DNA from 3 places in the Micromonospora sp. WMMD1102 genome. Region 2 is predicted to be linked to each of the others. Evidence: riboswitches for the same ligand, from Rfam matches in the RefSeq annotation. Region 2 holds a riboswitch; each other region holds the start of a gene.

Region 1 (3,269 bases), 3.2 Mb from region 2:
CAGTCGGGGGCGACCGTGACCGCCCGGAACGCGGCCTGGAACGGGTCGCTGCCGGCCGGCGGCTCGACCGAGTTCGGCGTGCAGGGCACCTATTCGGCCAGCTCGGCGGCACCGAGCGGGTTCACCCTGAACGGCGAGTTGTGCAACGGCGCCGAGCCGACCACCCCGCCGAGCACCGCACCGCCGACCAGCCAACCGCCGACCACCCCGCCGACAAGCGTCCCGCCGACGATCACCCCGCCGCCGACCGTGCCGCCGACCACCCAGCCGCCGAGCGGCTGCGGCACGGCGGTGCTCTGCGACGGCTTCGAGAACCAGACCGGCAGTACGCCGTCGGGCGACTGGGCGGTCAGCTATCCGGACTGCTCGGGCAGCGGCACCGCCAGCATCGACACCTCGGTCGCGCACCAGGGCACCCGCTCGGTACGCATAAACGGGGCGGTCGGCTACTGCAACCACGTCTTCGTCGGCTCCACCCGCAACCTGAGCGGGGTCGGCGCGGTGCGCTACGCCCGGCTCTGGGTACGGCACACCACCGCACTGCCGACCTCGCACGTGACCTTCCTGGCCATGCGGGACGCCGCCGACGGCAACCGTGACCTGCGGATGGGCGGGCAGAACGGCGCGTTGCAGTGGAACCGTGCCTCGGACGACGCCACCCTGCCGGAGCAGAGCCCGAACGGCGTGGCGCTGAGCATGCCGTTGCCGGTCAACCAGTGGTCCTGCCTGGAGTTCATGGTCGACGGCACCCAGGGCCGGCTCTCCACCTGGGTCAACGGCACCGCGGTGACCGGGCTGACCGCCGACGGCACGCCCACGCACGACGTCGACGGGCAGTGGTACAACCGGGCCGACTGGCGGCCGAACCTCACCGACCTGCGGCTGGGCTGGGAGAGCTACGGCGAGGGTGCCGACACGCTCTGGTTCGACGACGTGGCGCTCGGTTCGAGCCGGATCGGCTGCTGACCGGGGTACGCACCCCGGCGGTCGCCGCCTGACGGAAAAGCGGACCGCCGGCACTGCCCAGGGGTGGCGGGCGGTGCCGACGGTCCGCGACAGGTTACGCGATCGATCCTCAGTTCATCGACAGGTGTACGTGGTTGGTGTGGTCGCTCGACGGGTCGCCGTTGCCCCCGTTGTACGTCTTCCAGCCACTGCTCGGCAGCCAGATCTGCTTGAACCAGATCACGTACAGCACGCCGAGCCGGTTGGCGTTGCGCACGTAGTACGCCGCCAGGTTGTTGCCGTACGTCCGGTCGCCGCCGGTCGCCACTCCGCCGAACCCGTTCTTCTGGGCGGCGAAGTCGCAGGCCTGTCCCTTCGGGTGCTCGCCGCTGCCACCGCTGCGGAAGCAGGAGACGAACCGGGTGAAGCCGGCGGCCTGGGCCTGCTTGAGCGCGTGCAGGGTGCGCGGGGTGATGCAGCCGCTGGTGGTCGGGTCGTCGAGACTGCACGACTCGTCCGGGAAGGAGCCGTCGGGGTTGCGGGGTGCCGGCCGGGCGGAGCCGCCGCCGCTGCCGCTGATCCCCGAGCCCGCGCCGCCGCTGTTGTTCGCCGCCGCGAGCGCCCGTTCGGCCTGCTTCTTGCGGGTCTCCATCACCTCGACCTGCTTGCGCTGCTCGCCGATCTCCTTGTCGAGCGCGGCCTTGGCCTGGGTTTCCTTGTCCAGGCTCTCCCGCAGCCCGCGCAGTTCCCGGCTCTCGTTCGCCGAGATCGTGTCGAGTGCGGCGGCCCGGTCCACCAGGCTGGTCGGCGAGCCGCTGTTGAGCAGCGCGGAGACCTGCCCGAGTCGACCGGTCCGGTACGCCATGTTGCCCATCTCGGCGACCCGTTCGCTCCGGGTCGCCACCTCGGTACGCAGCGCGGCAAGCTGCTGGTTCAGTTCCTTCTGCCGCTTGACGGAGTTGTCCAGTTTGGTCTTGGCGTTCAGATAGCCCTTGCTGGCGGCCTGGAGCTGCTCGCGCAGGCTGTCGGTGCCTCCGTCGATGTCGTCGCCGCCGGGAGCCGCGGCCAGCGCCCCGGGGGTCGCGTACTCCGGTGCCGCGGCGGCGGGTGCGCCGCCGAGCGCCGCGAGGACCATGCCCAGGGTGAGCGCCGCGGTGACCGCGAGCTTCCCGGACGGTCCCGAGGCGTTCCGCGCGGACGCCGGAGCGTGTCGGGTGGGTGCCAGGAACGGCATATGACAGTGTCCTTCCGTCAGCCGCCGACCGGGTTAGCTGACGGGTTCGGGACGGAAGATCCCTACCGCTGGCGCGGATGCACCCCTGGTACGTGGTTCCCCGGCTCGCGCGTGGCGATTAGGCGGCGGCCCCCGCAGGCGCCGGAGGGCGCCGCCCGGCGGAGACCGGAGCCGAGCCTACCGGCAGTTGCTGTCCGGGGATACGTGGCGTTGCCAGAGTTGAATTCACGATTCTCCTGCTTCGGGTGGATGTATCCGGACAAATATCTCCGGTGCCGGCCGGAAACTTAAGATGCCGCTAACTATCGGTGAGCTCCGATGGTGTGACCATCCCGTCAACCGAGCTGGTATTCGCGCTGGACCGTGACGGCGTGGTAACGCAGAATGAGCAGGTCCGCCGCCTGATGACGGTGACAGCATCTGCCGACCGCCGGGGTGATAACAATGCTTGACCAATCGGCGTCGCTTCCGGCCCGCATCCGGGCGTTGCGCACAGAGCGGAAGCTGTCTCAGGACAGGCTCGCCGTCGCAATCGGGGTGTCCAAGTCCACGGTGCAGTATTTCGAGGCAGGGAAGCTGATTCCGCAGGAAGGCACGGCACAGCGCCTTGACGGGGTGTTCGGCACCGACAGCGAGATTCAAGGGCTGGCAAAGACGGCACACGAAGACCTGCGCCCGTGGCTACGCCCATGGGCCGAGAATGTGCGTCGCGCGATCCTGCTGCGGTCCTGGGAACCGCTGTTGATCCCGGCTCCGCTACAGCGTGAGCCGTATATGCGAGAGATGTTCGCGGGAGTCCCGGCGAACGTGGGGAGGGTGGAGGATCTCGTCGCGGACCGGGCAGCCCGGCAGGCGGCGGTTCTGGATCAGAACCCGCCGGTGACGATTTCCTGCATCATCGCGGAATTCGCGCTCCGGCGCGGGTCGCGCGACGTCATGAAAGATCAGCTCGGCTATCTCGTCGACATCGGACACCGACCCTTCGTCACGGTACGTGTGCTGCCGGATGTCGCCGGAGGTCTGCATGCTGGTCTGGGTGGCCCGATCTCGCTGGCAACCCTGAGAGACGGTAGGCGGATCTCGTACCTTG
Region 2 (3,269 bases):
TTTCTCGGCCAGCGGCCCGATCGCCGGTGGCAGCAGTCCCTGGAACTGGGGATGGTGCTGGGGGAAGCCGACCCGGTCGGCGAACGGCGGCTGCCAGACCGGTGCCCGGCTCCGTTCGGCGAGGGCGACCGCCTCGGCCCAGCCGCCGGCCCGGTCGACCCCGGCGCCGATCACCAGCATGGGCTGCCGACTGGCCGCCAGGATCTCGGCGAAGCGGTCCAGTTCCGCCGGATCGGGTGCGACCCGGGTGCTCACCCGGCGTACCTGGGCGGTGCCGCTGGCCGGTTCGTCCCAGTCGTCCAGCGGTAGGGAGAGGTAGACCGGCCCGGCCGGCGGCTGGACCGCGGTGGCCAGCGCCCGCATGAACGCCTCCGGGATGTCCTGGGCGCGCATCGGCTCGTGACTCCACTTGACGTACGGCTCGGGAAGCTGGGTCGGGCGCACGTTGGTCAGCATCGGCTCGGAGAGGCTCATCGTCCGGGTCTGCTGGCCGGCGGTAACGATCATGGGCGTCTTGTTGTGCCAGGCGGTGACGAGGCTGCCCATCGCGTTCCCGGTGCCGGGCGCGGTGTGCAGGTTGACGTGCACCGGGCGGCCGCTGGACTGGGCGTAGCCGTCCGCCATCGCGACGGCCGACGCCTCCTGTAGGGCCAGCACGTACGCGAAGTCGGCCGGAAAGTTCTTCAGAAATGGCTCCTCGGTGGAACCGGGGTTGCCGAACAGGGTGGTCAGGCCGAGGGAACGGAGCAGGTCGTAGGTCGCTTCGTGCACCGTTGTCATCGAAAGGAGCCTCCTGGTGTCCTCGTCCCATGCCCAGACGACCGGGCTAAGCCGGTCATTTCCGTCATACCTCACCCGTACATGATCATGCCGGTTTATCTGCTCCACCGTCCGTGACCCTCGGATGGCCGCCGGAGCCCCCAATCGCGGTCCTGGTCACTGTTTTCGCTGCTCACTGGGCTTGGCAACGGCCGAACGCGGACAGTAATGTCGGCAAGTCCGCTACCGGCCCCTTGGTCACCGCCTGGTGACACCGGAGCGGACCCGCTGAGTCGTTGTGTAACGAGCCGGGGACCCACAGTTATCTGGGGTGAATCCTCGGGCTGCGGCCCGGGGTAGGGCGGCCTTCCCGCCCGAATCCGTCAGCTAACCCGGTAGGCGGTGTCGGAAGGAGTAGTTGTTTCGTGCCGCATCACCCGGGCTCCGGCCCGTCCCCCCAGTTTCCTCGCTGCATCGTGGCGCCACTCCCGGCCGCCGCGACCGCCGTACCGGACCACCCGGTCCCCGGCCGGGACCCGATCCTGATCCGATAGCGGGCTGTGCCGCGGAGGTCGTCGATGCGCGGGGCGCGCCGGCCGGCTCGCCGGCGGGTCCCGGTACCGCCGCAGGCCGGCGACGACGGATCGTGGTGGCGCTGATTCCACCGGTACGCCGACAGCGGTGCTCCGCACCCGTGGGCGCATCGCCGGTCCGTCTTCGCCAGGTTCATCGGCGCGCGCCTTTCCGGTGCCATTCCGCGCGATTCTCCGGCACATTCCGGCAGCGATAAGAAACGTCGCGTCACCATCCCGTCCCCCGGTAGTGGTGACACGCATTCCCCTGGAGGACAACGTTGAAGCACGCAATTAACGGGCGGTTCAGGACCGCCATGTCGGGCCGCCGGAACCGGCTCGCGCTCGCCTCGGCCGCGGTGCTCGCCGCCGCCGCCTCGACCGGGGTCGTGCTGGCCTCGACCGGCTCGCCGGAGGCCCCGGAGACCGGCTCGACCGTCGCCGTCGCCGAAGTCGGCGCCCCCGCCGCGGGTCAGGCCGGAGCGGCCGCCACCACCGCGCCGCGGACGACGGCGCCGCAGACCACCGCCCCGGCGACCGAGGCACCGACCACGGCGCCGGCCAGCAAGGCGGCCAAGGCGGCCCCGACCAGCACCCCGAGCAAGCGGCCGGCGCCGCCCGCGGCCAAGCTGCTGGACTACGATTTCCAGACCCAGATCAACGGTTGGTACTGCGGCCCGGCCGCCACCCGGATCGCGCTCACCGTCCGGGACAAGCAGCCGAGCCAGGACTCAGTAGCCGCCGACCTCGGCACCACGACGAGCGGCACGAACTCGGCCCAGGACACCACCCGGGTACTCAACAAGATCATCGGTACCGACTTCTACCGCACCACGGCCATCCCCGGCGGCGCGGCCACCCCGGCCCAGATGGACCGGCTCCAGGCGGACGTCGTGCACGCCGTCACCAGCGGATACGCCGTGGTGATGAACATCGCCGGCTCGGCCACCGACCTGGACGGCGGTTGGCACAGCTACCCCGGCGGGCACTACCTGACGGTGGTCGGCTACCGCGACGACGGCCGTACGGTGAAGATTGCCGACCCGGCCATCCCGGGCGAGGACAGCAACTACTGGATGAGCACCATCGACCTGGCGAACTGGGCGGCCACCCGGGGCTACTCGTCCTGAGCCGACCCGACCTCCCGAACGGGTGTAAGGAAGGGCCCCCTCCTATCGCATTTTGTATAGGAGGGGGCCCTTCCTTACACCTCACGAGGTCACTGGCCCTGCCACACCGCCTGGGCGCCGGTGTCGCCGGTACGGAACACGAAGTACAGGGTGATCCCGGCCGCCGCCAGGGAGAGCACCCCGAAGACCAGGCTGAGCACCGGCGACTCCTTGGCGGCCGGCGCACCTCCGGCAGCCGCGCCCTCCGTGCCGTCCCCCTCGACGCTGGCGGCGGGCCGTACGGCGGCGGTGCGGGGCTTGACGAGGAGGACCAGGGCCAGGGTCAGCACCCCGAGCGCGATGGTCGCGTACAGGGTGTTGGTGCCGAGATCCTGGTGCTCCGCCAGCCGGGGGACGTACTCCGGGCTGACCCGGTTACGTGATTCCAGGCGGGCGAGGAATCGGTCACCGGAGAGCTTGGCCATCAGCGCCGCGACCGGGGTGGCGACGGCGAGCAGCCCCAGCACCCAGCGCAGGTGCGGGCGGACGAACGGAAGGAACGCGTACCCGACCGCGGCCAGCGCGAGCAGTGGCACGAAGACCACTGCGGCATGGACCAGGAAGGGGTGGGCGGGAATGCCCATGAACTCCTCGAGCACCGGCGCCTCCTCGGCGACAGATCGGATCGACGACAGATCGGATCGGCGAAAGACAGGGTGGGACGACCGGCGTACGGGCCGGTGGGGCGGAAAGCTCCGGCAGCCTGGGCAGGCGTGCGGACCGTTGACATGGTGCCCGTGGCGCTGATCCTTGACAAGGGCCGGCGGAG
Region 3 (3,269 bases), 3.5 Mb from region 2:
ACGGTCGTCGTCGCCGGTACCGCGCGTCCGCGCACTCGTTCCTCCACCCGCCGCACCTTCGCGGAATCCGCCGCACCTTCGCGGACGCGGTTACCCGCGCGCCCCGGCTTCATCCTCACCCGGACGGGTGGTCCGGCCTGGTTGCTCCGGTCTCCCGCGCTCCGTGCCGGCCGCGCCGGATCGCGCTGGCCCGTGCCGAACCGCGCTGGCCCGTGCCGAACCGCGCTGGCCCGTGCCGAACCGCGCTGGCCCGTGCCGGCCCGTGCCGGCCCGTGTCGGACCGTGCCGAACCGCGCCGGATCGCCCTGGCCCGTGTCGGACCGTTTGCCGGGCCGCCCCTCGGGTAGCCGCCGCGCGGCAGGCAGGACCGGGTCTGGACGGGGGCGGGATGCGCGGTCGAGGGGTGCGCGGCCGACCCGCGGCCCGGGTGGCGGTGATCACCGGGGCGAGTGCCGGGGTGGGCCGGGCGACGGCCCGGCTGCTGGCCCGGCGGGGGATGCGGATCGCCCTGCTGGCCAGGGGCGGTGCCGGCCTGCGGGGGGCGGCCGAGGACGTCCGGGCGGCCGGCGGCGTACCGCTGCCGATCGAGACGGACGTTGCGGACCACCGGCAGGTGGCGGCGGCGGCGGATCGGGCGACCGGCGAACTCGGCCCGATCGACCTCTGGGTCAACAACGCCATCGTCTCGGTCTTCGCGCCGCTGCACCAGATCGCACCCGAGGAGTTCCGGCGGGTGACCGAGGTCTGCTATCTCGGGTACGTCCACGGCACCCTGGCCGCGCTGGACCGGATGCTGCCCCGGGGCGCCGGCACGATCGTGCAGGTCGGATCGGCGCTGGCGTACCGGTCGATCCCGCTACAGTCCGCGTACTGCGGTGCGAAGCACGCCATCGTCGGCTTCACCGAGTCGCTCCGCTGTGAACTGCTGCACGACCGCAGCCCGGTCCGGGTCACCATGGTGCACCTGCCGGCGCTGAACACCCCGCAGTTCGACTGGGTGCTGTCCCGGCTGCGCAACCGTGCCCGACCCGTACCGCCGATCTACCAGCCCGAACTGGCGGCCCGGGCGATCGTGCACGCGGCCGACCGGCCGGACCGCCGGGAGTACTGGGTGGGCGCGTCGACGGTCGGCACCATCATCGGCAACCGCTGCCTGCCCGGCCTGCTCGACCGCTATCTGGCCCGGACCGGGTACTCCGGACAGCAGACGGCGCGGCCGGCCCCGCCGGACCGCCGGGCGAACCTCTGGCATCCGGTGGACGACGGTGACGGGGTGGACCGGGGCGCGCACGGGGAGTTCGACACGCCGTACCGGACCCGGAGTCCGCAACTCTGGCTGTCCCAGCACCGGGGCGTGGTGACGGCCGGTGTGCTCTCCGCCGGTGCGGTCGCCGGTGTGCTCTTCGGCACAACGCCGTGGCGCCGCCGGTAGTCGAAGAATCACCCACCGACCAACCTGGACATGTTTCCGCACGTCAGGCCGTTGGCAATGCGGATGGTGAATAGCCGACAGCAGCTGGTGGATAATGGCGGGCAAAGCATGCCCTTCGATGCGTACGACGCGCCGTGATTACTGATAGTCGTTGCCTGGCAACGCTTTTAGCCGGGAACAGGTCTTGCCATTCCGGAAGTGAAACCGGGTATGCTGTCTGCCGTTCATAGCCGGATACCGTGTGGTGCCGGCGCTGATCGCCGCCTAATCGCCACACGGCGAGCCGGGGCCCCACGTTCCCCTGGGGTGAATCCGCGAAAGCGGTAGGGACCACTTCCATCCCGAACCCGTCAGCTAACCCGGTCGGCGGCCGACGGAAGGGATACATGTGAGGGCACCCCTACGCCGAAGGCTGGCGACTGCCCTGGCACTGCTCACCGCCGCAGCTCTGGTCGCGGTTCCGTCCGAGGCGTCGGCCGCGCCGAAGCCGGCCCCACAGGAGGAAGCCGACTCGCCGCTGCTCGGGGACGTCCTCGCCAGCGCCGGCAAGCGGCTCGCCGAGGCGAAGGCCGAGCGCACCAAGTCGCAGCGGCGGCAGCAGGCGCTCGGCAAGCAGCTGAAGGACGCCGAGGCCAAGCTGGCGGCGCTCGCCCCGGAGGCAAGCGAGATCGCGGCCGAGTCCTACCGCAGCGGCAAGCTCAGTGCCATCTCGATGCTGCTGTCCAACAACTCGACCGACCCCTCCAATGGCGGCTTCATGCAGCGGATGTCGGCGCTCAACGAGCTGAACCTGTTCAACAACGGCAAGCTCCGGGCGCTCAACCAGGCGCGGGACGAGGTCGGCGCGGCCAAGAAGGCGATCGACGAGGAGGTCGCCAAGCAGGCCGCCCAAGAGAAGATCATCAAGAAGCAGCAGTCGGACGCGAAGAAGGCGCTCTCCCTGGTGGGTGGCAACTCGCGGCCCGACAAGGGTCTGGTGTCGGCCACATCGCCGGTCGCCCGGCCGGGGCCGGGGATGGCGGACGGCTTCCCGGGGCTGCCCTGCAACAAGAAGGACCCGACCACCAGCGGCTGCATCACGGCCCGGACGCTGCACATGTACAACGAGGTGCGCCGGGCGGGCTTCAAGCGGTTCGTCGGCTGCTTCCGGCCCGGCGGGCCGTTCGAGCACCCGAAGGGCCGGGCCTGCGACTGGTCGCTGCGCAGCTCCGGGTTCAGCCGGGCCGCCAACGACGACCAGATGAAGTACGGCAACGACCTGGCCGCGTTCCTGATCCGCAACGCCGACCGGCTCGGCATCCTCTACGTGATCTGGTACAAGGAGATCTGGTTCCCGGACGAGGGCTGGAGTTCCTACAGCGGTCCCAGCGACCACACCGACCACGTACACGTCTCGATGCTCTAGCCTCGGCCCGACACCCGGCCGCCCCGCCACCTGCCCGTGCAGGTGGCGGGGCGGCCGCGTTCAGTCGGCGGCGTGCCCGTCGCGTCGCGCGGCGGGCCGGCCGGCGGGCTGGCATCATCGGCCGATGGCAGTCATCGAGGTCGTCCGGGGCGACATCACCCGGCAGCACGTGGACGCGATCGTCACCGCCGCCAACGAGTCGCTGCTGGGTGGCGGCGGTGTGGACGGTGCCATCCACCGGGCGGCCGGGCCCCGGCTGGCCGAGGCGGGTGCGGCGATCGCCCCCTGCCCGCCCGGGGAGGCGGTGGCGACGCCCGCGTTCGACCTCGACCCGCCCGTCCGGTACGTCATCCACACCGTCGGCCCGGTCTGGGAAGGCGGCGGGTACGACGAGGCCGAGGTGCTGGCCTCCTGTTACCGCCGCTGCCTGGC

What was found. Region 2 has a riboswitch for cyclic di-AMP ahead of O7626_RS10320 (C39 family peptidase). Riboswitches for the same ligand answer to the same signal wherever they lie in the genome.
Region 1: it holds a riboswitch for cyclic di-AMP, as region 2 does, so the genes downstream of both, O7626_RS24510 (hypothetical protein) here and O7626_RS10320 (C39 family peptidase) in region 2, are expected to answer to the same signal.
Region 3: it holds a riboswitch for cyclic di-AMP, as region 2 does, so the genes downstream of both, O7626_RS26175 (hypothetical protein) here and O7626_RS10320 (C39 family peptidase) in region 2, are expected to answer to the same signal.

Annotation. Positions count from the first base shown of each region.
Region 1 is NZ_JARUBN010000001.1:5,474,572-5,477,840, reverse strand. Features, by position in the region: gene O7626_RS24515 (cellulose-binding domain-containing protein) at 1-966, shown strand, start outside; gene O7626_RS24510 (hypothetical protein) at 1,076-2,179, opposite strand; cyclic di-AMP (ydaO/yuaA leader) riboswitch at 2,186-2,314, opposite strand; gene O7626_RS24505 (helix-turn-helix transcriptional regulator) at 2,624-3,269, shown strand, end outside.
Region 2 is NZ_JARUBN010000001.1:2,296,434-2,299,702, forward strand. Features, by position in the region: gene mdlC (benzoylformate decarboxylase) at 1-780, opposite strand, end outside; cyclic di-AMP (ydaO/yuaA leader) riboswitch at 1,036-1,176, shown strand; gene O7626_RS10320 (C39 family peptidase) at 1,649-2,461, shown strand; gene O7626_RS10325 (DUF2231 domain-containing protein) at 2,551-3,099, opposite strand.
Region 3 is NZ_JARUBN010000001.1:5,844,947-5,848,215, reverse strand. Features, by position in the region: gene O7626_RS26185 (polysaccharide deacetylase family protein) at 1-47, opposite strand, end outside; gene O7626_RS26180 (SDR family oxidoreductase) at 389-1,432, shown strand; cyclic di-AMP (ydaO/yuaA leader) riboswitch at 1,684-1,817, shown strand; gene O7626_RS26175 (hypothetical protein) at 1,821-2,837, shown strand; gene O7626_RS26170 (O-acetyl-ADP-ribose deacetylase) at 2,962-3,269, shown strand, end outside.